Regions from separate parts of the Brevibacillus sp. GCM10020057 genome, predicted to be linked through region 1. Evidence: a T-box and tRNA genes for the amino acid it is inferred to sense, from the RefSeq annotation. Region 1 holds a T-box; the other regions hold tRNA genes.
What was found. The T-box of region 1 lies ahead of tyrS (tyrosine--tRNA ligase). A T-box ahead of a tRNA ligase gene usually reads a tRNA of that ligase, here a tRNA-Tyr.
Positions count from the first base shown of each region.

Region 1 (9,324 bases):
AAAAGGTGAATATCCCGTCTTACCGCGTACAACCAGGCGACGTGATCTCCATCCGCGAAAAATCCCGCGGTCTGGAAATCATCAAGAACTCCCTGGAAAGCCGCAGCTTCCTGCCAAACTACATCTCTTTCAACGATGCTGCAGCTGAAGGTACCTTCACTCGTCTGCCTGACCGTGAAGAAATGCCAGCTGAAATCAACGAAGTTCTGATCGTTGAGTTCTACAGCCGTTAATCGACGGAAAGAGCAAAAAAGAGTAGCGCCGCTCGTCGGCCTACTCTTTTTTTATTTGTTATAAGTCCGCTTTGTGCTGACGACATCCATAATCTTGCACTCCTAACGCCGGAAAGAGTTGCGCGCGGCAAAAAAAGGTGTCAGTGCAGCCGTTTGCGCTGCTCCCAGACACCTTTTTCCCGATCACAAACCCATTTGCCTCAGCTTAACTTCACCTTGGCGAATTTGCGCTTCCCTACTTGAACGACCATGCCGTCCTCCAGTTTCACGGTGCGGTTGATGTCGTCCACTTTCTCCTCATTCACCTTCACGGCGCCCTGCTGCACCATGCGGCGGGCATCCCCTTTGGATGCAACGAGCTTCAGGTCAAAAGCGAGATTGACGATGTTCGCCTCCCCGTTTTCGTAAGCCGACAGGTCGACGGTGACTTCCGGAATATCGGTCGGCAGGGCGCGCTGCTGGAATACGGTCTTGAAGTAGTTTTCTGCTTCCTGCGCCGCTTCTTCTCCGTGGAACATGCGCACGAACGTTTTCGCCAGGTTCATTTTCGCATCGCGCGGATGGATGCTGCCGTCTGCAAGGCCATTGCGCAGCGCCTCCAGCTCCTCGTTGGAGATGTCTGTCGCCAGCTCGTAGTAGCGGAGCATCAGCTCGTCCGGCACAGACATCGCTTTGCCGTAAATCTCATTCGGCGCTTCGTTGACGCCGATGTAGTTGCCCAGGCTTTTGGACATTTTCTGCACGCCGTCCAGCCCTTCCAATAGCGGCATGGTGATGATGACCTGCGGCTCCTGGCCGTATTCCTTTTGCAGATTGCGACCCATCAGCAGGTTGAATTTCTGGTCGGTTCCGCCCAGCTCGATGTCGCACTCCAGCGCAACAGAATCGTAGCCCTGCATCAGCGGGTAGAAAAACTCGTGCACGGAAATCGGCAGGTTGTTGTTGTAGCGCTTCTGGAAGTCATCGCGCTCCAGCATGCGCGCGACGGTCGTCTTGGCCGCCAGCTCCAGCACGTTCTCGAACGTCAGCGGAGCCAGCCAGGTCGAATTGTAATGGACCGTAATGCGGTCTGCATCCAGCACTTTGCCGAATTGCTCCACGTAGCTTTGCGCATTGACCTTCACTTGCTCCTCGGTCAGTTGCTTGCGCGTCTCCGATTTGCCTGTCGGGTCGCCGATCCGTCCGGTGTAATCGCCGATCAAGAGCTGAATGGTGTGACCCAGCTCCTGGAATTGGCGCATTTTTTGCAGCACGACGGTATGCCCGACGTGGATGTCAGGCGCCGACGGGTCCAGCCCCAGCTTGACCTTGAGGGGTTGTCCGGTCACGACGAAGCGCTCCAGCTTGCGGCGCAGCTCCTCCTCCGGGATGATTTCCATTACGCCGCGGCGGATGATCGCCAGCTGGCGCTCCACTTCCTGCTTCTGTGATTCGGTCAGCACAAACTTCTCCTTGTTCTCTTGCACAACTTCACTCATCATGGACAGCTCCTTTGACATGCGATAAATAAAAAATCCCGCCCCTCCAAAAAGGGACGAGATTAAACCCGCGTTACCACCCTAGTTGAAAAGATGCTGCTGCATCCTTTCCGCTCGATACAGAATAACGGCCTGCTCCGTCCGGCTCTGACCGGAAGACTCCCGACTTGTAATTCGCGATGTGCAACGGGCTGGTTCGCACCGACCACCAGCTCTCTGGGCAGGAAGACCGCCACCGGCTCCCATTTTGCTCCGACTGTCACTCGCTACTTGTGCCGTTCAACGTCCACTTCATTTGCAAACATATAACGTTATTCTTACACAGCGACTCCCCGCTTGTCAACTTCTCCGCTCCTATCCTCCAGGTTCCTCCTATGGTATAATCAGGGTGTATGCTAGGGGGTCATAGACTATGTCGAACAGCCACAATTCTTCCTCTGAACCGACGAAGAAAAAACGCCGCAGAAGCCGTGGCAGAACGATCTGGATGGTCGTTCAACTGCTGTTTCTGCTGGGGCTCATGGGAGGCTTCGTTGCAGGAGGAATCGTGACAGGTTATGTCGCCGCACTGGTGAAGGACGAGCCTGTGCGCAGCAAGGAAGAGTTGGAGAAAAAGATTTTCACGAACTATCTGACTGGCTTCGCCTATTACAACGACGGCTCCTTGATCGGCCAGTTGCGGGCCGAAGAGGGCGACCGGCGATTGGTGAAAAAGGCAGACGTTTCACCCTATTTGATCAATGCCATCATCGCTACGGAAGACAAAAACTTTTACCACCACAACGGGATCGTCGTACAATCAACCATCCGCGGAGCACTCCAGGACTTCACCAACCAGCCCGTCGTCACGGGTGGAAGCACCATTACCCAGCAGCTCGTCAAAAATACGATTCTTTCGGCGGAAGTCAGCCATACCCGCAAAGCACGGGAAATCTTCGACGCCTTGCGAATCGAGCGCATGTTTTCCAAAGATCAGATTCTGGAAGCCTACATGAACGAAATCTATTTCGGGAAAAATGCGAACGGTTCCAATGTCTACGGTGTACAGGCTGCCGCCAAAGGGATATTTGGCAAGGACGTCAAAGAGCTGAACCTTAGCGAAAGCTCCTACCTGGCCGGGATGATCCAAAACCCCGGGGCCTACTCCCCGTTCGGAACCGAAAGCTATCAGCGCGGCAAGGAGCGCCAGAAGATGGTGCTCGATCGGATGCTGGAAAACGGATATATCACCCAGGCCCAGTACGATACCGCGAGCAAGACCGATCTCAAGGCATCGCTGGCCCAGCCTACCGAGCAGGCTTACCGCGAATTGCCGTTCCTGATGATGGAAATCGAGGATCGCGCGGCGCGCCAGCTCGTCGATGCAGACCTCGCGGAAAAAGGGAGAGACAAGGAATCGGTCGACCGCAACGAGTACCGCCAGCTAATAGAAGAAAAGCGGCGCGACATTTTGCGCAACGGCTACAAGGTCTACACCACCATCGACAAAAACGTCTACGCCACCATGCAAGCTGTCGCCAACGATCCGAACAACTTCGGAAAAAACCGCTCCTACACGATCAAACGCTCCAACGGCAAGACGGAGAGAATCGAAAATGCGCTGGAAGAAGTCGGCGCCATGCTCATCCAGAACAAAACCGGAGCCATCCTGGGCATGATCGGCGGACGCGATTTCAAAGTCGAACAGACGAACCACGCCACGGTCCCTCGTCAGCCCGGATCGTCGATGAAGCCGCTCGCTGCGTACGCTCCCGCCTTTGAGCTGGGCCTTCTGCAGCCGGCGTCGCCGATCGACGACTCGCCTGTTCTGCTGGCGGACGGGCAGAAAGGCACCCACCTGCCGATGAACTGGAACAACAAGTGGCAGGGCATGATGAGCGCGCGCGAGGCATTGCGCATGTCGTGGAACATCCCGGCGATCAAGACCTACCTGAAAGTCGGCATCCCGACCGCGCTCGAGTACGTGAAAAAAATGGGCATCACCACCTTGGTTGATGCGGACAACTACGCTTCCACCGGGGTAATCGGCGGCCTTACATACGGCACCACCGTCGAAGAAATGACCAATGCCTACGCTACTTTCGCCAACCACGGCTCGTTCGTGGACGCTTACCTCATCGAACGGATCGAGGACAGTCAGGGCAAGGTCATCTACAAGCACGAGTCGCAGCCGGTGCAAGTGTACAGCGAACAGACCGCCTACCTGATTACCGACATGATGCGCACCGTCGTCAACTCCGGTACCGGTACACACATCCGCAAGTACGTGCCGCAAAAAGTGGACGTCGCGGGCAAGACGGGTACGACCAACAGCAGCAACGACCTCTGGTTCATCGGCTACACGCCGGAGCTGTCCATGGGCGTGTGGGTCGGCTTTGACGAGCCGTATCCGATGCCGGACTCCGACAAGTACGTGCCGATGGGCGTCTGGGGCAAGGTCATGAAGGAAATTTTGGACAAGCAGCCGAATCTGTCGCCGCCGGATGCCAAGTTCGTCAAGCCGGAAGGAATCGTCACGGCGACCGTGGACTCCAAGTCCGGCCTGCTGCCGAGCGACCTTTCCAAAGAAGCCGGCCATCTGATTACCGACATTTTCAATCGCCGCTTCGTACCGACCAAGGTCGACGATTCCCATCAGAAGGCTCGCGTGGTCACCTACAACGACGAGCGGTATTTGGCCAAGGAAGGCACGCCGGATGACTTTGTCACCGAAGGAATTTTCTACCGCTCCCCCGATCCGCTCGCGACCAAAGAGCAAATTCAGGAGAAAAACAATAAGGTGGCGCTCCATCCGCCTGACTGGGAGCAGCGGCTTCCGGAAAAGGAAGACCCGCGTACCGATCTGCCAGGCGCGCCGCAAGCGCCAACCGGTCTCGTCGCAAGCAAATCGGACAAGCAGAGAGTGCTCTCCTGGCAATCCGCCAAGGAAGCCGATCTGCTCGGTTACCGCATCTACCGCGCCGACAGCCAGAGCGGCTTCACGCGCATCGGCACGGTCAAGGACCCGTCCGTCCTGACCTTTACGGACACAAGCGCGCCAGGCGGAGATGTCGGCTACTACGTGACCGCCGTAGACGTGGCGGGCCACGAGTCCCCGCCATCTGCCGTCGCCGCGAATGGCTCGGCGCAAACGTGGCAGCTCCCTGATCCCAGTGCGGCTGTCGGCCATGCAGAGCCCGGCCAGCCAGAGGATACGAACGATTCGACCGGCAATTCGACACCGGCAGAGCCTGCGCAAAACCCCGGAGAGGCTCCGGCGGGCGCAGGAGATGTCTCCACTGCTCCTCCGTCTACCCCGAAAGCCTTGACGATCCGGGCAGAGGGCGGTGGCTGGAAACTGCAGTGGAAAGCCAACGCAGCCGCCGAACAAGTCATTGCCTACAACATTTACTTCAAACCGGATGCCACGAGCGGTTACCTGCTCCTCGACACCGTGTCCGCCACAAGCTACACGCATGTAACGGATGCAAAAAACGGAAGCTACTACGTCACCGCCGTGAACAGTTACGGAGAATCGTCACATTCCAACAGCGTAACAGCCAGCGGCCAGGAATAAACTGACAGAAAATGCAGAGATGGTTGCTTCTAGCCATCTCTCTTTTTCTACAAGCACCAAGGAGTGATTGGATGGACCACATCAAGCGTTATCATTCGGCGAGGATGACCGCAAATGGCAAAGAACTGCTGATCGAAGGCCCGATATCCGGAAGCGAGCTTGCCGCCCTCCGCTTTGATGAAGGGCTCAAGGCATTTCGCATACCGGAGCAGCAGCATCAGGCCCTCATCGAAATCGCTGATCTTCCGGAAGGCCGCATCATCGTAGCGCGGGAAGAAGAACTCGTCCTGGGATACGTCACATTCCTTCACCCGGACCCGCTCGAACGCTGGTCGCAGGCCAGGCTGCCTGATCTGCTGGAGCTGGGAGCCATTGAAATCAGCCATTGGATTCGCGGGGCCGGCGTCGCCAAAAAGCTGTTGGAGGTTTCGTTTGCCGACGATGCCATGGAGGATTACGTCATCATCACGACAGAGTATTACTGGCATTGGGACTTGAAAGGGACCGGACTGGACGTATGGCAGTACCGGAAAGTGATGGAAAAGGTCATGGGGAGCGTCGGCATGACCTGGATGGCGACTGATGACCCGGAGATTTGCTCCCATCCCGCCAACTGCCTGATGGCCAGAATCGGCAAGCGCGTGCCGCCGGAGACGGTAGAAGCCTTTGATGCGATGCGGTTTCAAAACCGCTTTATGTATTAATGACGCTCTCTCGGAGAAAAAAGGAGGCTGCTCATATGCGTATTGAGGATATTATGCGGAAACAGGTCATTACGGTAAGTCCCTCCACCACGATCGGGGAGGCGCTCTTGCTGCTCCGTACCAATCGAATCCGGCATTTGCCCGTGCTGGAGCAGGAGCAGCTGGTGGGGCTCGTCTCGGACCGCGACCTGCGCGACGCCCTCCCTTCCCATCTGCTGACGCACGAAGACGACGACACGGTCTTCCACAAGCCCGTTGCGGACATCATGAGCCGTCAAGTCATCACAGCCCATCCCCTCGACTTTATCGAGGATGCCGCCGCACAGGTGTACGAGCACAAAATCGGCTCGCTGCCCATTGTCGACGGCGGCAGGCTGGTCGGAATGATTACGGAATCGGACCTGTTTTCCAGCCTGATCGAGTTGTTTGGCGTCAACAAGCCGAGTTCGCATATCGAGGTGGAGGTCGATGACCGTGTGGGTGTGCTTGCCGAGGTGACAGAGGTGTTTCGTGACGCTCACGTCAATATTTGCAGCGTACTCGTCTACCCGGGCAAAAATCCGCCCTTGAAAAACCTGGTCTTCCGCGCACAGACGATCGACCCTCGCCCCCTCATCCAGAAGCTCACCGACAAAGGCTTTGCCGTCGTCTGGCCGACCAAAGGAGGGAGACTTCTTTGAGCCGCAACGCACGCCTCATCTACTCGCCTGACTACACGAACTACTATTTCCATGACGAACATCCATTCAACCAGCGCCGCCTGCTGCTCACGCACGATTTGATGAGCATGTACGGCATCCTCGATGCGGGGGACATCCTGCCTCCGCGACCGGCGACCGATGAGGAGCTCGCTCTCGTCCACGACCCTCGCTATATCGAGTTCGTGCGGGAACAAGGTCACAGCGAAGCCGAACTGCCCCTTGCTGCCAGCTACGGGCTGGGCACAGAGGACGTCCCTTGCTTCGCCAACATGCATGAGTCCGCCGCGCTGATCGCCGGTGGAACGCTCAATGCGGTAGATGCCGTGATGAACGGGGAGGCCGAGCACGCCTTCAATCCGGCAGGCGGCCTGCACCACGCCTTTCGCGGTCGCGCGTCCGGCTTTTGCATTTACAACGATTGCTCGGTCGCAATCGCCTACATGCGCAAAAAGTGGAACGTGCGGGTTCTCTACATCGACACGGACGCCCATCACGGCGACGGAGTCCAATGGGCGTTTTACGACGATCCGAACGTGCTGACCGTGTCCATCCACGAAACGGGCAAATATTTGTTTCCCGGCACGGGCAATCTCACGGAACGCGGAGATGGAAGCGGTTACGGCTACTCGGTGAATGTCCCTCTCGACGCGTTCACGGAGGACGACTCGTTTCTGCACATTTATCACGAGCTGGTGGGCAAGCTCGCCCGCGGCTTTCGGCCCGATGTGATTTTGACGCAAAACGGCTGCGACGCCCATGCGTACGATCCGCTCACCCATCTGTCCTGCTCCATGAAAATTTATCAGGAGATTCCCCGCCTGGCTCACCAGCTGGCGCACGAGCTTTGCGGCGGACGCTGGATTGCTGTCGGCGGCGGCGGCTACGATATTTGGCGAGTCGTCCCCCGCGCCTGGACGCTGCTGTGGAGCGAAATGACCGACCAGCCGTTGACGGACGGGCCCCTTCCCCAGGCCTGGCTCGACCGCTGGCAGCCGCATTCCGAGCTGGCGCTGCCCCGGCGGTTGTTCGATGATCCGTTTCCGGCCATTCCCCGGCGGGCGGAGATCACGCAAAAAAATCTGCTCACTCTGGAGCGTGCGATGATGAATGCGCCGATTCAGGCAGACTGAACAGCAGCCGTCATGGACCAGAAAATCATGTCCGCGACGGCTGCTGTTCTTTTGTCGGCGATAATGTTCTCGATAGGTTCAGGAGCCTATCCTGTCTCGAATTTCCCCTGCTCTCTGCCGGATTCTCCGACCCATATTGAACCCAGTAACAAGACAGCCCCGACAAGCTGCAGCAAGGTCATCTTCTCTCCGATAACCAGAACCGAGATCAATAAAGAAGTCAGGGGGTCGATGTAGCTCAAAACAGCGATGCTTTGGGCGTTTAGCCCTTTCATTCCGGCAAAGTAAAGATAAAAACCGATCCCGCCGTGCACGATACCAAGCACAAGGAGCATAATGACCGTGTTTCCGGTGACTGAACCGAGTTGGAAGCCTTCCGTAACCAGCACAAATGCGGATAGCATCACAACGGACAGCCCTAGCTGCAGAAGCGTATTGGCAAGCCCGTCCAGGTCCCGAATAAACTTGCCTACCAACGTCAATCCGGCATAAAAGCCCGCTGCGACCAGTCCATAGCCGATCCCAAGCAGATGGTGACCGGTTGTTTCCTCCGAAGCGTTTTGGACAATGAAGTACAGTCCCACCAGCGCGACGCCGATACATATCGCCTTTTTGATCGACAGCTTTTCTTTCAACACGACAGGCGAAAGCATAATAACCAGCACAGGAGCAAAATAATAGCTCAATGCCGCACTGGCAATCGTTGTTTCCTTGTAGGCCTGAAACAGAAAAATCCAGTTACCGCACATGGCGATGCTCGCAGCGAGCAAAGCGGCAGCATTTTTCTTTACGCTTCCCCACGATACTCTCTGCCGGGTCCACACGAAGACGAGAAGCAGAAAAAATACGCCGATCAAGCTCAGGAATAGCGCAATTTTACCGGAAGAAATCTCGATCCATTTTGCAAACACGCCCACTGCGCCGAAAATAATCATGGACAAAATGAAATAGATTTTTTCCTTCATCTCTCATCACTGCTTTCTGAATTTTGCGTCACAAGCGAACTGTAATTGGCGTAAATTTCACTTACGAAAATCATCGTTCCTTTTCCTTTCATTTGAGTTCTGTTGCCATGTAGTGTATCATTCCTTTTATCATCACAAAAGCGAATGTTTCTCACGGTTATCATGAGAAAACCAGATAGAAGGGGCTTGGGTATTCGCGTGGATAAAAATATCCAAAAATATTTGGCTTTCATCAAAACAGTGGAGTACGGGAGCTTTACGAAAGCAGCCGAGCGATTAAACTACTCGCAATCAGGGATCAGCCGAATGATTGGCGACCTGGAAGCTGAGTGGAAGATGGTTCTTCTTGAACGCGGTCGATCCGGCGTGCGCCTGACTTCAGAGGGCCTGAAAATCCTTCCGTACGCAAAAAGTGTGGTAAATGAATATCAGCGGTTGCAAACGCAAATTGACGAATTACACGGACTCCAGTCAGGACTCATTCGCATTGGGACTTTTTCGAGCGTCGCTACCCATTGGCTGCCGAATATGATCAAGGCCTTTCAAAAAGAGTACCC
Region 1 covers NZ_JBHUJW010000041.1:234,299-243,622, reverse strand. Annotated here, with positions in the region: gene rpsD (30S ribosomal protein S4) at 1-233, shown strand, start outside; gene tyrS (tyrosine--tRNA ligase) at 434-1,711, opposite strand; T-box leader at 1,761-2,003, opposite strand; gene ACFSO0_RS13120 (transglycosylase domain-containing protein) at 2,124-5,267, shown strand; gene ACFSO0_RS13115 (N-acetyltransferase) at 5,339-5,971, shown strand; gene ACFSO0_RS13110 (acetoin utilization AcuB family protein) at 6,007-6,651, shown strand; gene ACFSO0_RS13105 (acetoin utilization protein AcuC) at 6,648-7,802, shown strand; gene ACFSO0_RS13100 (DMT family transporter) at 7,889-8,767, opposite strand; gene ACFSO0_RS13095 (LysR family transcriptional regulator) at 8,966-9,324, shown strand, end outside.

Region 2 (9,324 bases), on a different contig from region 1:
CATGGTGCTGCTTGACGGCGCCGCCGATATCTGCCGCCACTGCATAGCCATATCCGTCTATGTACAGATGGCTCCCGAGCGGAATGACACTCGGATCGACCGCCACAATTCCGGGGCGCAGTGGGTACTCCAGATAGGACAGGACCGTCGGATCGCTGGCGAAGCAATAGGCTGTCGTCTCTACGGTCAGCTTTTGACGATAGGCCGTCCCGTTTGCCAGCACTTTTGGTGCAGCCGTCTTGCTTTTCGGCTCGAGCAGATGAAGCGCAGCATACGTGGCCGCCTCTGCGCGCGTCATGGGTGCCAGCGGCTTGAGCGTCCCGTCCTGGTACGGGCTGACCAGCCGATGCTCCAGGGCGTACACGAGAGGCCGCTGATACGCCTCGCCTACGCTTCCTCCGTCCTTGTACATGGCCAGAGTCTGCATCGCTGCCGTCCAATTCACCTGATTCGCGGCTCCGCTCTCTCCCATGGAGCGGACCAGAATGGACACCAATTCTTCACGTGTCACTTGCTTGTCCGGATTCAAATAAACCCGGCTGCCCTTCTTTTGCCCATGGACGATTCCCAATCGGTATGCCGTATTCGCATAGGGCGCCAGCCAGCTGTCCGCCGGAATATCCGCGAAAGCAGATTCCGTCGTTTTGACCGGTTCGATCCCTTTTGCCTTTACGAACATCGTGATGAGTTCGCCAAGGGTCACCGGATCATCCGGCCGGAATGCTTCCATCTGGCCGACTGTCCCCGCTATGTATAATTTTTCAATCTCTTTTTCTGCCCAATGACCTGCAATGTCCACATACGGGGTAGAAGAATTCATCTCATTTGTCATTGCCTCTGCGACTGGCGTTCCCACGATCAACATGGCCGCCAGCGAGGCCAGGATCAGTACCTTCCTCATCATCGACCTCCGATATTACGATATGACACATCTTTCAAAATATTTTATCGAACCTGCGGGCAATTACAATGCACAATTGTTGCCAGTTCCCTGGACAAAAGAAAGCGCTCTTGAAGGGGCCAGCGGATCTGTCTGCCTTCAAGAACGCTTTTTTGCCGTTAGCGGGCGAAAATGTGCTTGCCGATTTGCTTGATCTGCGGGCGTGTCCAAATCCAGCCCGATGTCGCCGTATTCGGGTTGAAGTAGTACAGAGCCCCGTTGGTCGGGTCCCAGCCTCTCACCGCGTCCCAGGCAGCACGATAGGCAGTCGCATTCGGCGTCAGCCAGAATTGGCCGTCGTTTACGGATGTAAAGGCGTACGGCTCAAAAATCACCCCTTTGACCGTGGCGGGAAAATCACTGGAGCGCAGCCTGTTCATGACGACAGCCGCGACGGCTACTTGCCCCACATACGACTCCCCCCGCGCTTCCGCGTAGACCAATTGGGCGAGCAGTTGCATCTCCGTCTTGTTGACGGACACTTTTTTGAGCGTTTTCCAAGTCTGGGTTCCAGCCACGCCGTCAGCGGGCAGGCCGTATTTTCTTTGAAATTGTTTGACCGCACTTGCGGTATTGGCTCCAAATTTTCCATCCAGATCGTCTTTATACAGACCGAGTATTTGCAAGCGATACTGCAAATCCCATACATCGCCGTTCACGCTTCCTCGCTGCAGCGAAGCAGCTGCGAACGACTGCGCTGGCATCGCAATGACCACGATCAAAATGGCCATTAGCAAGGTAGTCAGCGTCTTTTTATGCCACAACATAAACGTCCCTCCTTACGCTGACATTCTACAAGCTGGCGAAAGAAGGTTCAATTCAAGCATTCTGGCAAAAGCGCCAATGGCTACCTCCGCGCTGGCCTGGCGCACAAACGTCAGCGCTTGTAGCGGGGCTGAATCTGCCGCAAAATTTCTTCCAGCTTCGTTGCACTCTCCTTGTACTTCGCCTGCAGCCGGGAATCTTGTTCAGCGTTGGCTTGCTGCTCCAGATCCTGCAGGCACTGCTTCAACGTCTCGTACGTCTCCTGAATGCGCGGCTTTTTCTTGTTACTGCCGGCATCGCTGAAAAAATCGAGGTACAGGTTGCCGCTCTCGTCCACCTGGGCGAGATAGACGTCTTCCACCGTCTTGTTGCGCTTCTTCAGCTCTGTTTCCAGCCATTCCTGGTTTTTCCCGATCGCAGCCAGCGGGATCTGCATGATTTTTCCATCCATGATGATCGTTTGCGGCGCTTTCGCCGGCGGCACGTTCAGTCCGAGTTGTCCCGGCGTGACGGGCTGCTGCTCGGACTTCAGCATGACCGTCAGCTCGCCGCTCGTCTCCATCATGGCGAATTCCACATCCGCGACACGAAAGACGTTTTTGATGCGCAGCTGCTCCAGCAAATCTTCAGAGGTCAGCTTTTCTTTGGCGAGATTGTTCTCCAATATTTTCCCGTCCTGAATGACGATGGTCGACTTTCCTTCCATCAGATCGCGGAACCTTTTGCTTTTCAGGGACAACCATTCGCTCAGTACGGGAAATGTGGCAAAGATGGTGAGAGAAATGATGCTGTGGTAAATAGGCCCGTCCATCTCAGTCGCCATGAAAGCCGCAATCGAACCAATGGTAATGCCGACTATGTACTCGATGTACGTGAGCTGGCGAATTTGTCTTTTGCCGATCATCTTGGTCAGGAGAAACAAATAGACCAGCGCTCCGAGTGAACGGACCGTTATGTTGAGCCAATCCGGCATTTTCTTTCCTCCTTTTGTATCCCGCAATCCAAAAAGGAAAGACACCCGCAGGTGCCTTTCCCCATCCAGCTTATTCAATTAACCACGACCAGCCAATTGTTGTTCAGCGAAGGAGACAAGACGCTTGGTAATCTCTCCACCAACCGAACCGTTTTGACGGGATGTGGTGTCAGGACCAAGCTGAACGCCGAATTCGGAAGCGATTTCGTACTTCAACTGGTCCAGGGCCTGATTCGCTTGCGGCACAACCAGGTTGTTACTGGATCTGTTGTTGTTAGCCATCTGTATCACCTCCTCTTCGTTTAGTAGCCTTAATATGTGTGGAGGAAAAGCGGTTCATTCGTCATGGCGCAAGAATTTTACTGCCAATTTATAGCTTTATAACCTGAGCAGATATTCTGCGATTTCGCGGGTGGCTTCCGGACGACGCAACCGCTCCATTTTCTCGATCTCCTGCTCCCACACCTCCCGATCTCTCCAGCGGCTGACGATGTCGCGGATATCCGCAGGCTTCGCCGCTGCGGCCGCCGCCTGGTTGCGCTGCAAAAATTCGCTGTTTTGCCGCTCCTGCCCCGGCAAGGGCTTGTACAAAATGATCGGGGTTTTCAGCGTCAGCGCCTCTGCGCAGCTGATTCCACCCGGTTTGGAAATATACGCATCTGCTGCCCCGATCCACTGCCACATCTGCGGCTCGTAGCCCTTGATCCAGACGAGGTGGCGCAGGCGGCCCTGGCGGCTCAGCCATGCTTGCAGCTTTTCCTGCAGCCGCATGTTTTTGCCGGTGACCACGACGACTTGCAGCGGCTCGGAAAATTGCACCAGTGCCTGCAGCACATCCTCGATCCCGCCGTAACCGCCCTCGCCTCCGCTCACCAGGACCGTAAACGTCTTTGGCTGAAGACCGAGGCGAGACTTCCAGACAGGCTTGTCGATTTGCTGCGCCTCGCGAAAAGCCGGCCGCACCGGAATACCGTGGACGCGAATTTTATCCGCAGACACCTGGTATCGGTCGGTCAATATTTCCGCCAGCTGTTCATGGGCCACGATGTACGTATCGACGAGCGGATCGACCCAGAAATGGTTCACATGGTAATCGGTCGGGACACTCACCAGATGAAACGGCCGCGCTGCGCTGCGCTTGGCCCTTGCCAGCGCCGCCAGACAACAGGCATGCGTAGCGACAACCACATCGGGCTGCTCGCGTTCCAGCACTTGCTGCGCAAGCCGTTGGGACAGCCACCAGCCAAGCGGCTTTTTCAGCGCCTTGCTCCACATTTTCTCCCGCTCATAGATGCGTTGCCAGAGCAGGGGCGCATAGCGCAGCATCGCCGCATAAAAAAAACGGGACAGCTCAAGCAAAGCGGGACTGGCCGTCTCCAAACCACCTACGATTCGCACAAACTCAACATTTTCCCGAAGCAGCTCTTCTGCCAGAGCCTGAGCAGCCATGCGGTGACCACTGCCCGCCCACTCTTCCGTCACGAGTACAAAACGCCTGCCCATCAGTTCGTGTCTCCCGTCGTCTGATTGCCAGAACCGTATCTTGCAAGCAGTGTTTCTTTGGACATGTACACGCGCTTCAACGGCATCTCGTGATTCCACGCCTGTACCCGCCTTTTCCCATCCGGGTGAATGATGCGCAACAAGAGGCGCAAATACCACCGTTTGTAGCGGAAGAACCAGTTCATAGGCACATCCGAGATGGAGAAGCCAAGGGGCTGCACCCCTTTATGCAGCATCGTCGTGCCGACAATTCCTTTTATATCCTCCTTGTTCTCCAACGTCTCCAGGTAATGCGCCAGCTTCGGCAGCGACTGCATGATATGACGGCGCAGGAGCAAGGCCAGTTTGAGGTCATCCTTGACCCCTTTACAGAGGGTTGCGAAGTAGTAGTTATGAATGTGGATCTTGAGAATCAGATCACCGTTGTGGATTCGTTTATGATCGGTGGTGACGAGTGTCTCCCCTCGATAACGAAGCGGAACAACACGAAAAATATTGGCTCCCTTTTCGATGTAGCGCAGCCGCGTGCAGCGCTGATAAATGTTGTCCCACACCCCCCAGAGCATCAAAAGACTCGAATTCATCTGCATCCGGTTCCTTTCTGCCATGTTTAGTTGTAGTATGCCCCAGATTCAGGCATTTCCATCACCGGATTACGCCCTTTTCATACGTCCCCACGCCATGACGAGGGCGGCGATGATGACGGGAAGCCACGCGTGGTTGAGCATAAGCGGATTGATCCATTTCCATATGTAAGGGTCCTCCAGACACATATCCGCAGCGGTGAACGCAAGAATGCCTCCCCCCAGGATGACCAGCCACGAGAAGCGGTTCATCAGACGAGCAATCCAGGCACTCCCCCACATCAACAGCGGAATGCTCATCAAAAGCCCAAGAACGACCAGCCACAATTCCCCGTGTGCCGCGCCACCGACTGCCAGCACATTGTCCAGGCTCATCACAAAATCCGCCAAAATGATCGTCCGCACAGCTTGCCCCACCGTATGATTGCGCGAAACTTCCGCCACTTCTTCGTTTTCCCCTATAATCAGCTTGCACGCGATCCAGAGCAGCAATAATCCGCCGGTCGCTTTGACTAGCGGTATGTCAAGCATCCAGGTCGTCAAGCTTGTCAAAAATATGCGCAGCCCGATGGCGCCTAATGTTCCGTACATGACCGCGCAGGCTCGCTCTCTGTGTGGAAGCCCCCGGCAAGCCATTCCGATCACGACGGCATTGTCGCTGCTCAGCACGAGATCGATCAGAAAGATATGCACCAGTCCCAGCCAAAAATGCTCCTCCATCCTTGCCTCCCCTGGTCCACCAACGTTTGTCCATTCTACTTTATGCGACTAGAATCGGACTAATGATTAAATATTTTTCCGAAATAAGGAAGCTTTTGGCGGATTTTGTAGATGAAAAGTTCAACAAAAAAATCATTTTATTGCGAATTTAGGAGATTTATACCTTGTCTTTCCGCCCCCTTTTCTTATACGATTTTAGTGGGGTGGATAAGAGATGGTGGACACTGTGACGCTTAATTTGTATGACATTTCGAGGAAAATTTTAGATATGGCGCCAAATATTACTACGTTGTGGATGCAAGAAATTGTTCGTAGTATGGAAATTCCTGTAACAATCCCCCGTGATTTTGCAGAAAAGCGCACGGTACTCTTGGCTCGTTATCTGGTGGAAGATGTGGATCAGGATATGCAAGCCTGGTCACTGGATATGGGCGAGTGGTTGCGCTCTCAGGAATTCCCCTTCTCCTCCATTTTGCGCACATATCAACTGTATCGGAACGTCTTTTGGAGAGTCGTTCAGCCCGAACTTCATAAATGGTCATTGTCTCCTGCAGATATGCTCTATCTGGAAAACCAGCTCGGGAAGGCGATGGACGAGAGTGTCTTCTGGGCCGTGTACCATTTTGAGCAGATGATGAACGAGGAATTGGTTCAAAAGGAAGAAACGATCTCTTACCTGCACAACGACAAATTGACGATGCTCGGCAAAATCGCCGCTAACATGGCTCATGAGCTGCGCAATCCGCTCTGTGCAATCGAAGGCTTCCTCAAGCTGATCAGCGAGTCTACCAAAGGACAGGCAAAGCTCCAGTCGTACATCCAGGTCATCATGCACGAGTTTGAAAATTTGCATCGTCAACTGACGGGATTTTTGAGCTTCTCGAAAAAACCGATCCTGGATGAAATATTCAAGACCGTTCAAGTAGAAAGCCTTTTTGAAGAAGTGGAATTGCTCATCACTCCGCGCCTTTTGGGAGAAAACATTCACTTTGCAAAACAAATCCACCCCTGCTCGCTTGCTTGTTATGAAGAAGGACTGAAGCAAGTGATCGTCAATCTGCTGAACAATGCGATCGATGCAGTCCAGCACCGGACGGATAAATGCATCCAGGTCATTTCTACTACCTCCGATGGTTGGCTGTATTTGAGCGTGGAGAACAACGGCGAAATGATCCCGCCCGAAATTGTCGAGAATCTGTTTCAGCCATTTTTCACGACGAAACAAAACGGGACAGGCATCGGTCTTTCGATTTGCAAAAATATTATTGAGAAGCATAACGGAACCATTCACTGCGACTCCAACGAGGTACGCACGCGCTTTATCGTCTCCCTGCCTCTCGAGACGAGCGAGAACCGGGAGCAGCAGTTTTGATATGCTTTGATCTTTGCATGCACATAAAAAAAGCCTCCTGAAATCAGGAGGCAAGGCAAGAGATCCGTTACCTATCGTGTGGGTAAACGATCTACAGCCTACTCTACACGAAAACATATGTTTCTACCACCAAAAAGATTAGACACACTTCGACAAGCCCAGGATCTGAGCAGTCCGTTCTGAAACGGTTGCCCCGATCCTTTTTTGTGCCTTCTTTCCGGCAAAAAGCGACTTCCCAAGGTCACCAAAAGCATTTCTTCAAAGACGCTTACAGATAGCGGGCTTCCTTGCCGATGGGACGGCAAGAAAAGTAGAAGCACAAACAAAAAAACAGGGCAACCAAATCAGCTCCCTGTTCATTCGTATGGAGCGGGTGATGGGAATCGAACCCACGCGACCAGCTTGGAAGGCTGGGGTTCTACCATTGAACTACACCCGCATGTCATTGTGATGGTGCCGAGGACCGGACTTGAACCGGTACGGGAGAAACTCCCGACAGATTTTAAGTCTGTTGCGTCTGCCCATTCCGCCACCCCGGCAAAGCTAGATAATGATGGGCAAATCATGGTCGGGAAGACAGGATTCGAACCTGCGACCCCTTGGTCCCAAGCCAAGTACTCTACCAAGCTGAGCTACTTCCCGACTGTACATGCTTCTTTATTTTAAGAGTGGCGTGCCCTGAGAGATTCGAACTCCCGACCTTTTGATTCGTAGTCAAACGCTCTATCCAGCTGAGCTAAGGGCACATATTGTATGGAGCGGACGACGGGTCTCGCTTCCAACCGGCGCCGCTGCGTCGAAACGCTTCCTGACAAGCCGGATCTGTAGTACCCGAGCGATTCTCCTTTGTCCAATCTTCGAGGGTGAACCCGGTACGGGTGAGAGACCTGAAGATCATCATGGAGCGGACGACGGGTCTCGAACCCGCGACCTTCGCCTTGGCAAGGCGACGCTCTACCAATTGAGCTACGTCCGCATGCAACGTTGAAATTGGTATTCGGGGTGGTTTGGTGCGGTCGAGAGGACTTGAACCTCCACGGTGTTGCCACCACTAGAACCTGAATCTAGCGCGTCTGCCAATTCCGCCACGACCGCATGTGTACTTGTCTTCGCTGAACGACCAGTCACGCTTTGCCAAGCTGTGCCTCGCGATACAGGAAGAAAAAACTGGTGAGCCATGAAGGACTCGAACCTTCGACCCTCTGATTAAAAGTCAGATGCTCTACCAACTGAGCTAATGGCTCTCGAAATATACGTGGTGGGGAGAGACGGATTCGAACCGCCGAACCCAGAGGGAGCAGATTTACAGTCTGCCGCGTTTAGCCACTTCGCTATCTCCCCGCAAATGGTGCCGGCAATAGGACTTGAACCCACAACCCCCTGATTACAAGTCAGGTGCTCTACCAATTGAGCTATACCGGCGTACTTGTCTATTTTATCAAAACCATTCCGGATATTCAATGATTTCTTAAATATGTTTTAACATTTTCATATCCATTGATGGCCGCCATTTCTTTGAGTAGTGAGAAATGGCGGAGCTGACGGGACTCGAACCCGCGACCTCCGGTGTGACAGACCGGCGTGAACTCCAACTTCACCACAGCTCCACTTAAAAAGAAGCATTGGTTGCACGATACAGATGCTTCTATTCCCTGTAATTCCGATACGTGATCGAATAGTACCAGAGGAAAAATTTGGTTGCGGGAGCAGGATTTGAACCTGCGACCTTCGGGTTATGAGCCCGACGAGCTACCGAGCTGCTCCATCCCGCGACGATGACCATGTACGGCCAAGTGTCGACTCTACGACAAGACGCTGCGCTTTTCGTTGATCAACAGGGTGGTGGAGGCTGACGGGATCGAACCGCCGACCCTCTGCTTGTAAGGCAGATGCTCTCCCAGCTGAGCTAAGCCTCCATGTCCCCTCGCAAAGAAGCCTCTATGCTCTGCAGCAAATTCGCCACTCATTGCGGGGAGCCCAATTGCTCGTGAGGTATGTTCAGGTGACCCGTAGGGGATTCGAACCCCTGTATGACAGCGTGAAAGGCTGCTGTGTTAAACCGCTTCACCAACGGGCCATACATGCGAAAATTTTGCTGGTGCTCCCGACAGGAATCGAACCTGCGACCTCTTCCTTACCATGGAAACGCTCTACCGACTGAGCTACAGGAGCATAAAGATGGCTCCTCGGGACGGACTCGAACCGCCGACCGATCGGTTAACAGCCGATTGCTCTACCAACTGAGCTACCGAGGAATAATGAAGGATTCGCACCTTCAAAACTGGATCTGCATGCTTGCCAAGGGTGTGTGGATAAGTCCTCGACCGATTAGTATTCGTCAGCTCCACGCGTTACCGCGCTTCCACACCGAACCTATCAACCTCATCGTCTATGAGGGGTCTTACCAGCTTGACGCTGTGGGAAATCTCATCTTAAGGGGGGCTTCACGCTTAGATGCTTTCAGCGC
Region 2 covers NZ_JBHUJW010000012.1:77,454-86,777, forward strand. Annotated here, with positions in the region: gene ACFSO0_RS04865 (S-layer homology domain-containing protein) at 1-901, opposite strand, end outside; gene sleB (spore cortex-lytic enzyme) at 1,060-1,707, opposite strand; gene ACFSO0_RS04875 (DUF421 domain-containing protein) at 1,818-2,678, opposite strand; gene ACFSO0_RS04880 (alpha/beta-type small acid-soluble spore protein) at 2,757-2,960, opposite strand; gene ACFSO0_RS04885 (MGDG synthase family glycosyltransferase) at 3,057-4,181, opposite strand; gene ACFSO0_RS04890 (YkoP family protein) at 4,181-4,765, opposite strand; gene ACFSO0_RS04895 (TerC family protein) at 4,835-5,485, opposite strand; gene ACFSO0_RS04900 (sensor histidine kinase) at 5,700-6,857, shown strand; tRNA gene ACFSO0_RS04905 (tRNA-Gly) at 7,223-7,296, opposite strand; tRNA gene ACFSO0_RS04910 (tRNA-Leu) at 7,309-7,396, opposite strand; tRNA gene ACFSO0_RS04915 (tRNA-Pro) at 7,423-7,499, opposite strand; tRNA gene ACFSO0_RS04920 (tRNA-Arg) at 7,527-7,603, opposite strand; tRNA gene ACFSO0_RS04925 (tRNA-Gly) at 7,758-7,833, opposite strand; tRNA gene ACFSO0_RS04930 (tRNA-Leu) at 7,866-7,952, opposite strand; tRNA gene ACFSO0_RS04935 (tRNA-Lys) at 8,026-8,101, opposite strand; tRNA gene ACFSO0_RS04940 (tRNA-Tyr) at 8,114-8,198, opposite strand; tRNA gene ACFSO0_RS04945 (tRNA-Thr) at 8,204-8,279, opposite strand; tRNA gene ACFSO0_RS04950 (tRNA-Asp) at 8,388-8,464, opposite strand; tRNA gene ACFSO0_RS04955 (tRNA-Met) at 8,553-8,629, opposite strand; tRNA gene ACFSO0_RS04960 (tRNA-Val) at 8,698-8,773, opposite strand; tRNA gene ACFSO0_RS04965 (tRNA-Glu) at 8,861-8,934, opposite strand; tRNA gene ACFSO0_RS04970 (tRNA-Thr) at 8,954-9,029, opposite strand; tRNA gene ACFSO0_RS04975 (tRNA-Asn) at 9,037-9,112, opposite strand; partial or broken rRNA gene ACFSO0_RS04980 (23S ribosomal RNA) at 9,166-9,324, opposite strand, start outside.
Region 2: it encodes a tRNA-Tyr, which carries the amino acid that the T-box ahead of tyrS (tyrosine--tRNA ligase) is inferred to sense. The anticodon was not compared.

Region 3 (9,324 bases), on a different contig from region 1:
CAGCTAATGCGCCGCAGGCCCATCCGCAAGTGATAGCTTGCGCCACCTTTCCGTCTTCTCTCATGCGAGAGCAGACTCTATCTGGTATTAGCATAAGTTTCCCTATGTTATCCCAGTCTTACGGGCAGGTTGCCTACGTGTTACTCACCCGTCCGCCGCTAGCCTCCGAAGAGACTCGCTCGACTTGCATGTATTAGGCACGCCGCCAGCGTTCGTCCTGAGCCAGGATCAAACTCTCCAATAAAGTTTGTTTCTGGTTCATCGCTTTTTCAAGCTGGCAAATCATTAAATGATAGACTCATCAACGCTTTCGCTGTTCAGTTTTCAAAGAGCATTTTGTGTCGCGGCATCAACCGCAGGACTCTAGATTACCAAATCATCTTGAGTAAGTCAATAACTTTTTTAATCTTACTCAATTTGTTCCACCTCACTACACATCGTCTAGCGGGTGGATTTACAATATAGCATGTCCAACTCTTAAAATCAAGTGCATTTTCAAACTTAATTTCAAAAGTATAGATGGTGCGGTCGGCGAGACTCGAACTCGCACGGGTCGCCCCGCCACCCCCTCAAGATGGTGTGTCTGCCAATTCCACCACGACCGCATGAATAAACGTCTCAGGAGAGATTCGAACTCCCGACCGTCCGCTTAGAAGGCGGATGCTCTATCCAGCTGAGCTACTGAGACATATGTTATTTAGAAAAAAGATGGGGCGATCGATGGGACTTGAACCCACGAGTGCCGGAGCCACAATCCGGTGCGTTAACCCCTTCGCCACGACCGCCATGATTCTATACAGTTCTTTGGCAGGGGCAGTAGGAATCGAACCCACACCAAAGGTTTTGGAGACCTTCGTTCTACCGTTAAACTATGCCCCTATGGTAGCGGTGGAGGGGATCGAACCCCCGACCTTTCGGGTATGAACCGAACGCTCTAGCCATCTGAGCTACGCCGCCACGTAATCTGGTAACAAATATGGCGGAGGGAGCAGGATTCGAACCCGCGTGAGCTTGCACTCTAACGGTTTTCAAGACCGCCCCGTTATGACCACTTCGGTATCCCTCCGCAAAAAAATGGAGCGGGTGATGGGAATCGAACCCACGCGACCAGCTTGGAAGGCTGGAGTTCTACCATTGAACTACACCCGCAAAATATGGTGCCGGTGAAGGGACTTGAACCCCCACGGTTTCCCTCACGATTTTGAGTCGCGCGCGTCTGCCATTCCGCCACACCGGCCTATACAGTTGTAAAAAATGGTCGGGAAGACAGGATTCGAACCTGCGACCCCTTGGTCCCAAGCCAAGTACTCTACCAAGCTGAGCTACTTCCCGACTGTACATACTTCTTTTTATTAAGAGTGGCGTGCCCTGAGAGATTCGAACTCCCGACCTTTTGATTCGTAGTCAAACGCTCTATCCAGCTGAGCTAAGGGCACATATTGTATGGAGCGGACGACGGGTCTCGCTTCCAACCGGCGCCGCTGCGTCGAAACGCTTCCTGGCAAGCCGGATCTGAAGTACCCGAGCGATTCTCCTTTGTCCAATCTTCGAGGGTGAACCCGGTACGGGTGAGAGACCTGAAGATCATCATGGAGCGGACGACGGGTCTCGAACCCGCGACCTTCGCCTTGGCAAGGCGACGCTCTACCAATTGAGCTACGTCCGCATACTTTATAAAAAAGTGAAATTTTGGTGCGGTCGAGAGGACTTGAACCTCCACGGTGTTGCCACCACTAGAACCTGAATCTAGCGCGTCTGCCAATTCCGCCACGACCGCATATCAACTTGGAGTCCTTCACGCGAAGTTTCGTCCGCGATACAGGAAGTGAAAACTGGTGAGCCATGAAGGACTCGAACCTTCGACCCTCTGATTAAAAGTCAGATGCTCTACCAACTGAGCTAATGGCTCATGCAAATGGCTGGGGTACTAGGATTCGAACCTAGGAATGACGGAGTCAAAGTCCGTTGCCTTACCGCTTGGCTATACCCCAACAGCCAAGATTTCAAAATGGTGGGGAGAGACGGATTCGAACCGCCGAACCCAGAGGGAGCAGATTTACAGTCTGCCGCGTTTAGCCACTTCGCTATCTCCCCAGCTTGCCCTTTATAAGGTTGCCCATACATCAATGCTGCATTCAGCAGATTTATGGAGTGGTGCCGGCAATAGGACTTGAACCCACAACCCCCTGATTACAAGTCAGGTGCTCTACCAATTGAGCTATACCGGCATATTAGTATATAAAATGGCGGAGCTGACGGGACTCGAACCCGCGACCTCCGGTGTGACAGACCGGCGTGAACTCCAACTTCACCACAGCTCCATGTGCAGTTATCAAAAATGGTGGAGGCTGACGGGATCGAACCGCCGACCCTCTGCTTGTAAGGCAGATGCTCTCCCAGCTGAGCTAAGCCTCCATACTCCCCAAACTGTTGTTGGGGCCCCCGCAAAGTACTCGGTGTTGCTGCAAAGCATCCGCTTCACTTTGTGGGGTATATGATGGTGACCCGTAGGGGATTCGAACCCCTGTATGACAGCGTGAAAGGCTGCTGTGTTAAACCGCTTCACCAACGGGCCATAAAGGCATTCATCCCGAAAAGAAACCGCCGCAAACACCCGGCTTACTTCACTTTTCTAGGAATGAAATGGTGCTCCCGACAGGAATCGAACCTGCGACCTCTTCCTTACCATGGAAACGCTCTACCGACTGAGCTACAGGAGCGAAGATGGCTCCTCGGGACGGACTCGAACCGCCGACCGATCGGTTAACAGCCGATTGCTCTACCAACTGAGCTACCGAGGAATAATTCGATTTCCAGACCGAAGCCTATGCGAAGAAATGGTGGAGCTGAACGGGATCGAACCGATGACCTCCTGCTTGCAAGGCAGGCGCTCTCCCAACTGAGCTACAGCCCCATGAAAGAAACTCTCGAGCGTTCTGTATAAGTGGTGGGCCTAGGCTGACTCGAACAGCCGACCTCACGCTTATCAGGCGTGCGCTCTAACCAACTGAGCTATAGGCCCGTATTCCGCCTGGATCTTTAATCTAGCATATTTTTTCAAACCACGCAATAGGAAAAGTGAATTTTTTCTCTCTTTCTAAAAAAATCGTAGGTCGAAGGTGAAAAAACTGAGAAAAAACCTGCTGCCAAAAAATAGACCCAGCCGTCCGGAAACGTATAAGAATACATCACCTGAACAGCTGAGTCCAGTATTCTTTGACCGTACCAGTCCACTGTGGAGTTATACTCGATAAAATCAGCACGATAACACCCGTGCTTATTTTCAAATATAACCGGATTTCAGTAGCACATCAATATCCGAAAATAATCAACACGCGAGTGCGAATCTTATGCTTGCATGACAGAAGCCTTTTTCGCATCTACATGCTTCTTGATTTTGACCGCCATGAGCGAAGCGAAGAAGCAGAGAAAGCCGGCGATCATAAAAGCTTCTGCATACGTGCCAAGCCAGTCACGCATGACGCCTGCACCATAAGCCGCGGCAGAAGCCCCGATCTGGTGCGCAACGACGACCCAGCCAAAGATCATTCCTGACTTTTCTTTGCCAAACACTTGGCTGGACAGCTTGGCAGTCGGCGGTACAGTCGCAATCCAGTCCAGGCCGTAGAAAACGGAGAAGATGATGAGCATCGTCGGTGTGGAATCCAGGGCATACGGCAAGAAAATCAGGGACAAGCCGCGCAGTCCGTAGTACCAGAACAGGAGCCAACGGTTGTCAAAGCGATCAGACAGCCAGCCGGAGATCGTCGTGCCGGCAAGATCGAATAATCCCATCATGGCGAGCAGCCCGGCTGCAGTTACTTCCGGCAACCCAAAATCTCCGCAGGCGGCGATAAGGTGCGTTCCGATCAGGCCATTCGTGGAAAAACCGCAGAAGAAGAAGGTTCCCGCGAGCAACCAAAAGGTCGAATTTTTCATGGCATAGCGCAGATTTTGCAGGGGTTCCAAAAAGATATTGCCGGTAAATGGTGTCGGCGGCACGACTTCATCGGTTCCATAAGGAGCCACGCCTACGTCGGATGGGTGGTTTCGCATCCAAATCGCAACTGCAGCCAGGACGAGGATCAGGACAAGAACAGTCGCCAAAATCGCGTATCTCCAGCCCAAGTCCGTTGTCAGCTTCGCCATCAAAGGCAAAAAGATCAATTGACCGGTAGCGGCGCTCGCAGTCAACAAGCCTACGACGAGCCCTTTGTTTTTGACAAACCACAGATTACTCACGGTCACACCGAGAACATTGGCCATCATCCCGGTAGCAAGACCTGAGACAAGCCCCCAAAGAAGCTCAAATTGCCAAAGAGCAGTCATAAAAGGAGTACAAGCCAGGCTGAGGGCTAACACGGCAAGAGACAGGACGACGACTTTGCGGACGCCGAAGCGCAAGAGCAAAGCAGCGGAGAAAGGACCGACCAGGCCGTACAGAAAAATCCCCATGGAGAGAACGCTGGAGATGCTTCCTCGGCTCCAGCCAAACTCATCCTGGAAAGGTACCAGCAAAATACTTGGCAGCGCTCGAATCCCGGCGGATACCAAAAGAGTGACGAAGGTCAACAGGACAATGATCCAGCCGTAGTAGACACGTGACTTGGGCTTGCAGCCATTTTGCGCATTCAGAGAATCCATACATGCACCCCACATTTATAAATTTGTTTGTACATACAAAATATAAATGAATGTCAGCTGATTATTTTTCCAGCTGCTTGCTTGATGACGCCAGGTACTGCGTCAACTGATCGCTGAGTTGTTTACCAAGGATCTCCTCATAGAGCCGCTTCAGCTTTTTCGACGCCTGGCGAAGAGCCGGTCCCAACTCGACACCTTTCTCGGTCGGGTATACCATGACGGTCTTTCCGTGAACTTTACGCTCCACGAGCTGCTTTGCCTCAAGCTTGTCGACGAAACGGGTCAGCGTCGAAGGAGTAATGGACAGCTTTTCTGAGAGTTCCTTTTGAGTAATGCCCGGAGAGCCAATCACAAGACGAATGAGATAGCCGTAAGCGGGCGTCAATCCTGTAGTGGCAAACGCCTCGTCGGCCATACGCGTAATCGCCCGGCTCAGACGGTTTGCGGTAAAGTACAGGCAGTCTTCCAGAAAAGCTTCATCCTTTTGTGGTTCTTGATTCATTGGACTGGTCATTTTCTTTCCTCCACGTGGGGCAGGCTTGATGATTTTTTATTTTGTATGTACAACAAATGATAAGAGCAACAATTGGAACTGTCAATCCCGAAACGATACATTTTGTGGAAGCAAAGGAAAAGGCTCGCTCCCCCTGTTCATGTGGAGAAGTGAGCCTTTCGCTTGCTATGAAACAAATCCGGTTATTGGTGAAAAATGACAGTTAAATGTCGAGGTCTCGCACAGTCGCAGCATACTGCTCGATAAATTCCCTGCGCGGCTCTACCTCGTCGCCCATCAACGTCTCAAATACGCTATCCGACTCCATGATATCTTCCAGATTTACCTGCAGAAGCGTTCGCATTTGGGGGTCCATGGTCGTCTCCCACAATTGTTCAGCGTTCATCTCACCCAGCCCTTTGTAGCGCTGAATGCTTGGCTTCGGCACCGTCTTCAGCGTCGCAAGAATTTCATCGCGCTGCTGGTCCGTATAGGCGTAGTACACCTGTTTTCCTTGCTTGATGCTGTAGAGAGGCGGCTGGGCAATGTAAATGTAGCCCGCTTCAATCAGCTGCCTCATATAGCGATAGAAGAATGTAAGCAGCAGCGTACGGATGTGAGATCCGTCCACGTCGGCATCCGTCATGATGACCACCTTGTGGTAGCGCGCTTTGGAAATGTCGAAGTCTTCGCCTACACCGGTGCCGAGCGCGGTGATGATCGCGCGAATCTCGTTATTCGCCAAAATTTTGTCCAGTCGTGACTTCTCCACGTTCAGCACTTTTCCGCGCAGCGGCAAAATCGCCTGGAAGTGGCGGTCACGGCCCATTTTGGCAGAACCGCCCGCAGAGTCTCCCTCTACGATGAACAGTTCGGATTCAGAGGCATCCTTGGAGGAGCAATCCGCCAGTTTACCCGGCAGCGAACTGACCTCGAGTGCGCTCTTGCGCCTCGTCATCTCCCGCGCCTTGCGAGCCGCTTCACGGGCACGCGAAGCCATCAGGGCTTTCTCCACGATCTTTTTGGCGATGCCCGGATTTTCCTCCATGAAGGTGTTGAAGCGTTCACCAAAAACTGATTCGGTAATGCTCCGCGCCTCCGAGTTGCCCAGCTTGGTTTTGGTTTGGCCTTCAAACTGCGGCTCCTGAATCTTGACGGAAATGATCGCCGTAATTCCTTCGCGCACGTCATCGCCGGACAGGTTCGGATCTTTTTCCTTCAGGAAGTTGAACTTGCGGCTGTAATCGTTGATGACACGAGTCAGAGCCGTTTTGAAGCCGGTCTCGTGCGTTCCGCCTTCATGCGTATTGATATTGTTGGCGAAGGAATAAATATTGCTCAAGTAGCCGTCGTTGTACTGCAGGGCGACTTCTACCAGCAGGCCTTCTTTTTCCCCTTCGCAATAGATAACTTCGTCGTGCAGAATTTCCCGGTTTTTGTTCAGGTACTCTACGAACTGCACGATCCCGCCCTCGTAATGGAACGATTCTTCCCGCTCCTGGCCGGGACGGGCATCCTTCAGCGTGATCCGCAATCCTTTGTTCAGGAAAGCCAGTTCACGAATGCGTTTTTGCAAAGTCTCGTATTCAAACACCGTCGTCTCTGTAAAGATCGTCGGGTCCGGCTTGAATGTTACCTTCGTGCCAGTCTCTTCCGTTTCACCGACGACGGCCAGATCTGCATCGGGACTTCCCATTGTAAAGCGCATGTAGTACACTTTGCCGTTTTGCTTGACTTCGACTTCCAGCCATTCGGACAGCGCGTTCACTACGGAGCTGCCCACCCCGTGCAAACCGCCGGACACTTTGTATCCGCCGCCGCCAAATTTACCGCCCGCGTGCAAGACCGTCAGTACAGTCTCGACCGTCGATTTGCCGGTTTTTTCATGGATGCCCGTAGGAATCCCCCGGCCATTGTCGGTTACAGAGACGGAGTTGTCCGGCTGAATGACTACCAAAATATTGTCACAATACCCGGCAAGCGCTTCGTCAATCGCGTTGTCGACAATCTCCCACACCAGGTGATGCAAACCGCGGCTGCTGGTCGACCCGATGTACATCCCGGGGCGTTTCCGCACGGCCTCCAGACCTTCCAGCACCTGAATCTGACTGGCGTCGTAGTTTGTATCTTTCGTCGTCATTTGATCCACTCTTTACGTCAACTCCTCCACTTCAGCTTGTGCAAAGGGAACCTGATCCAAGCTGTCCACGAACTGAGCGCGTCGCTTCAGCGTCAGAGAAGAAATAGGTGAACAGTAAATGGCGTCCTGGGTGATCACGTAGGACTTCGTTTCTTCCTCGCTATGGTCCACGATCATTTTCCGCTTTTCATGCAAGAAAGCCTTGTTGATTTTCGAGGATTTCATCGTCTGATGATCAAGAATGGAAATGACTTCCTTCGTGCTCACCACAGTATCCCCACCAATGTGAATAAACATTCCTGTCTTCCCTACCTTTCCCCCGATATGCTCCCTTCCTTCACGTAGAAACGCGAGGCTTGCTGGAGAACCTGATGCTTTAAGCCTTCCACACCCGTGGTGCTTACAAACGTCTGTACACGATCCTGGATCGTCTCGAGCAGCAAGGTCTGCCGATGTTCATCCAACTCTGACAAGACATCATCCAACAAAAGAACGGGGTACTCGCCCACTTCTTCTTTAATCAGCTCGATTTCTGCCAATTTGATAGACAGCGCACTGGTGCGTTGCTGCCCCTGCGAGCCGTACGTTTGCACATCCATGCCGTTCACTTTGAGTGAAAAATCATCGCGATGCGGCCCGATCAGTGTGCTCCCGCGCATAATTTCCCGGTCGCGCACTTCTTCATAGGCATCCAGCATGACGTCGACTGCCTGTTCCGCCGCCATATCTTCTGTGACGGGCGAAGAATTTTCATAATGCAAAGAGAGCGTTTCCCTGCCGTCGGTAATGCCGGTGTGGATCTCCCTCGCCCACGTCTCCAGCTTCCGAATGAACTCAAAACGCTTCCGTAACAATTTTACCGCTAAATCGGCCAATTGGGTATTCCAAATTGTCAGCATTTCCAGAGACTGGCTCTTTTTCATCGCCAAGTCCTTCAAAAGCTGGTTCCGCTGCTGCAATACCTTGTTGTAATTGCTCAAATAATACAGATACGTCGGGGAGACCTGGCCGATTTCCATGTCGATAAACCGTCTGCGCTGGGCAGGCGCTCCCTTCACGATGGACAGATCCTCCGGCGCAAACATGACGACATTCAGCGCCCCTACATAGGCACTGAGCTTTTGCTGCTCCATCCCGTTGATTTTGGCCCGCTTTCCCTTGGCTGTCAACTGCAGCTCCAAACGAACAGAGCCGTAGCGACGAAGAACATCGCTACGGACAGCTGCATAGTCGGCTTCCCACGCAATCAGCTCCTTGTCCCGGGGCGTGCGATGGGATTTGGCCAGGGCGAGTACGTAGATCGACTCCAGAACGTTAGTTTTTCCCTGCGCATTGTTGCCAATAAACAGTTGGATCGGGCCTTCAAACGACAAGGACAGGGACTTGTAATTGCGATAGTTGGCAAGCGAAAGGTTCTTGAGAAACAAGAATCACGCTCTCCTCTCAGCGACTGACCACCTGATAACGGCCGAAGCCTTCGATCTCCACTTCATCGCCAGGATACAGCTTGCGGCCGCGGCGATTGTCCAGCTCGCCGTTGATGCGAATGGGAACCTCCGCGAGAAATGCTTTGGCCATGCCTCCTGTATCAATGACGTCAGCCAGCTTTAGAAATTGCCCAAGGGCGATATATTCGGTCTTGATGGAAACCTCACGCATAGCAGGGCCTCCTTTCTTTTACGTAAAAAAGGTCGTTTACGAAAAACACATGATCTGTCTAGTAAGTACGGACTGGCAAAATCAAATGGAGCGTCCAGTCGTGGTCGGTCGGACGAATCACGAACGGACTCATCGGGCCAGTGAAGCTCGCTTTGATTTCGCTGCTGTCGATGGCACGAAGCGCATCAATCATGTATTTCGCATTGAAGGAAATCTTCAGATCTTCACCGTTCATGGCTTTCGGCATCAGGATATCCGTAACTTTCCCGATTTCCGGAGCATTGGAGGTGATTTCCACACTTCCGTCCGGAAGCGTGACCAGCTTCACCACGTTGGATTTGCCTTCGCGGGAGAGCAGGGAAGCCCGCTCGATTGACTGCAAAAACTC
Region 3 covers NZ_JBHUJW010000006.1:229,372-238,695, reverse strand. Annotated here, with positions in the region: partial or broken rRNA gene ACFSO0_RS02990 (16S ribosomal RNA) at 1-244, opposite strand, end outside; tRNA gene ACFSO0_RS02985 (tRNA-Leu) at 521-605, opposite strand; tRNA gene ACFSO0_RS02980 (tRNA-Arg) at 615-688, opposite strand; tRNA gene ACFSO0_RS02975 (tRNA-His) at 710-785, opposite strand; tRNA gene ACFSO0_RS02970 (tRNA-Trp) at 806-879, opposite strand; tRNA gene ACFSO0_RS02965 (tRNA-Met) at 881-957, opposite strand; tRNA gene ACFSO0_RS02960 (tRNA-Ser) at 978-1,066, opposite strand; tRNA gene ACFSO0_RS02955 (tRNA-Gly) at 1,076-1,149, opposite strand; tRNA gene ACFSO0_RS02950 (tRNA-Leu) at 1,156-1,237, opposite strand; tRNA gene ACFSO0_RS02945 (tRNA-Pro) at 1,256-1,332, opposite strand; tRNA gene ACFSO0_RS02940 (tRNA-Arg) at 1,360-1,436, opposite strand; tRNA gene ACFSO0_RS02935 (tRNA-Gly) at 1,591-1,666, opposite strand; tRNA gene ACFSO0_RS02930 (tRNA-Leu) at 1,691-1,777, opposite strand; tRNA gene ACFSO0_RS02925 (tRNA-Lys) at 1,834-1,909, opposite strand; tRNA gene ACFSO0_RS02920 (tRNA-Gln) at 1,917-1,991, opposite strand; tRNA gene ACFSO0_RS02915 (tRNA-Tyr) at 2,010-2,094, opposite strand; tRNA gene ACFSO0_RS02910 (tRNA-Thr) at 2,153-2,228, opposite strand; tRNA gene ACFSO0_RS02905 (tRNA-Asp) at 2,245-2,321, opposite strand; tRNA gene ACFSO0_RS02900 (tRNA-Val) at 2,340-2,415, opposite strand; tRNA gene ACFSO0_RS02895 (tRNA-Glu) at 2,499-2,575, opposite strand; tRNA gene ACFSO0_RS02890 (tRNA-Thr) at 2,645-2,720, opposite strand; tRNA gene ACFSO0_RS02885 (tRNA-Asn) at 2,726-2,801, opposite strand; tRNA gene ACFSO0_RS02880 (tRNA-Ala) at 2,839-2,914, opposite strand; tRNA gene ACFSO0_RS02875 (tRNA-Ile) at 2,946-3,022, opposite strand; gene ACFSO0_RS02870 (MFS transporter) at 3,349-4,644, opposite strand; gene ACFSO0_RS02865 (MarR family winged helix-turn-helix transcriptional regulator) at 4,706-5,158, opposite strand; gene gyrB (DNA topoisomerase (ATP-hydrolyzing) subunit B) at 5,361-7,286, opposite strand; gene remB (extracellular matrix regulator RemB) at 7,290-7,574, opposite strand; gene recF (DNA replication/repair protein RecF) at 7,586-8,704, opposite strand; gene yaaA (S4 domain-containing protein YaaA) at 8,721-8,936, opposite strand; gene dnaN (DNA polymerase III subunit beta) at 8,995-9,324, opposite strand, start outside.
Region 3: it encodes a tRNA-Tyr, which carries the amino acid that the T-box ahead of tyrS (tyrosine--tRNA ligase) is inferred to sense. The anticodon was not compared.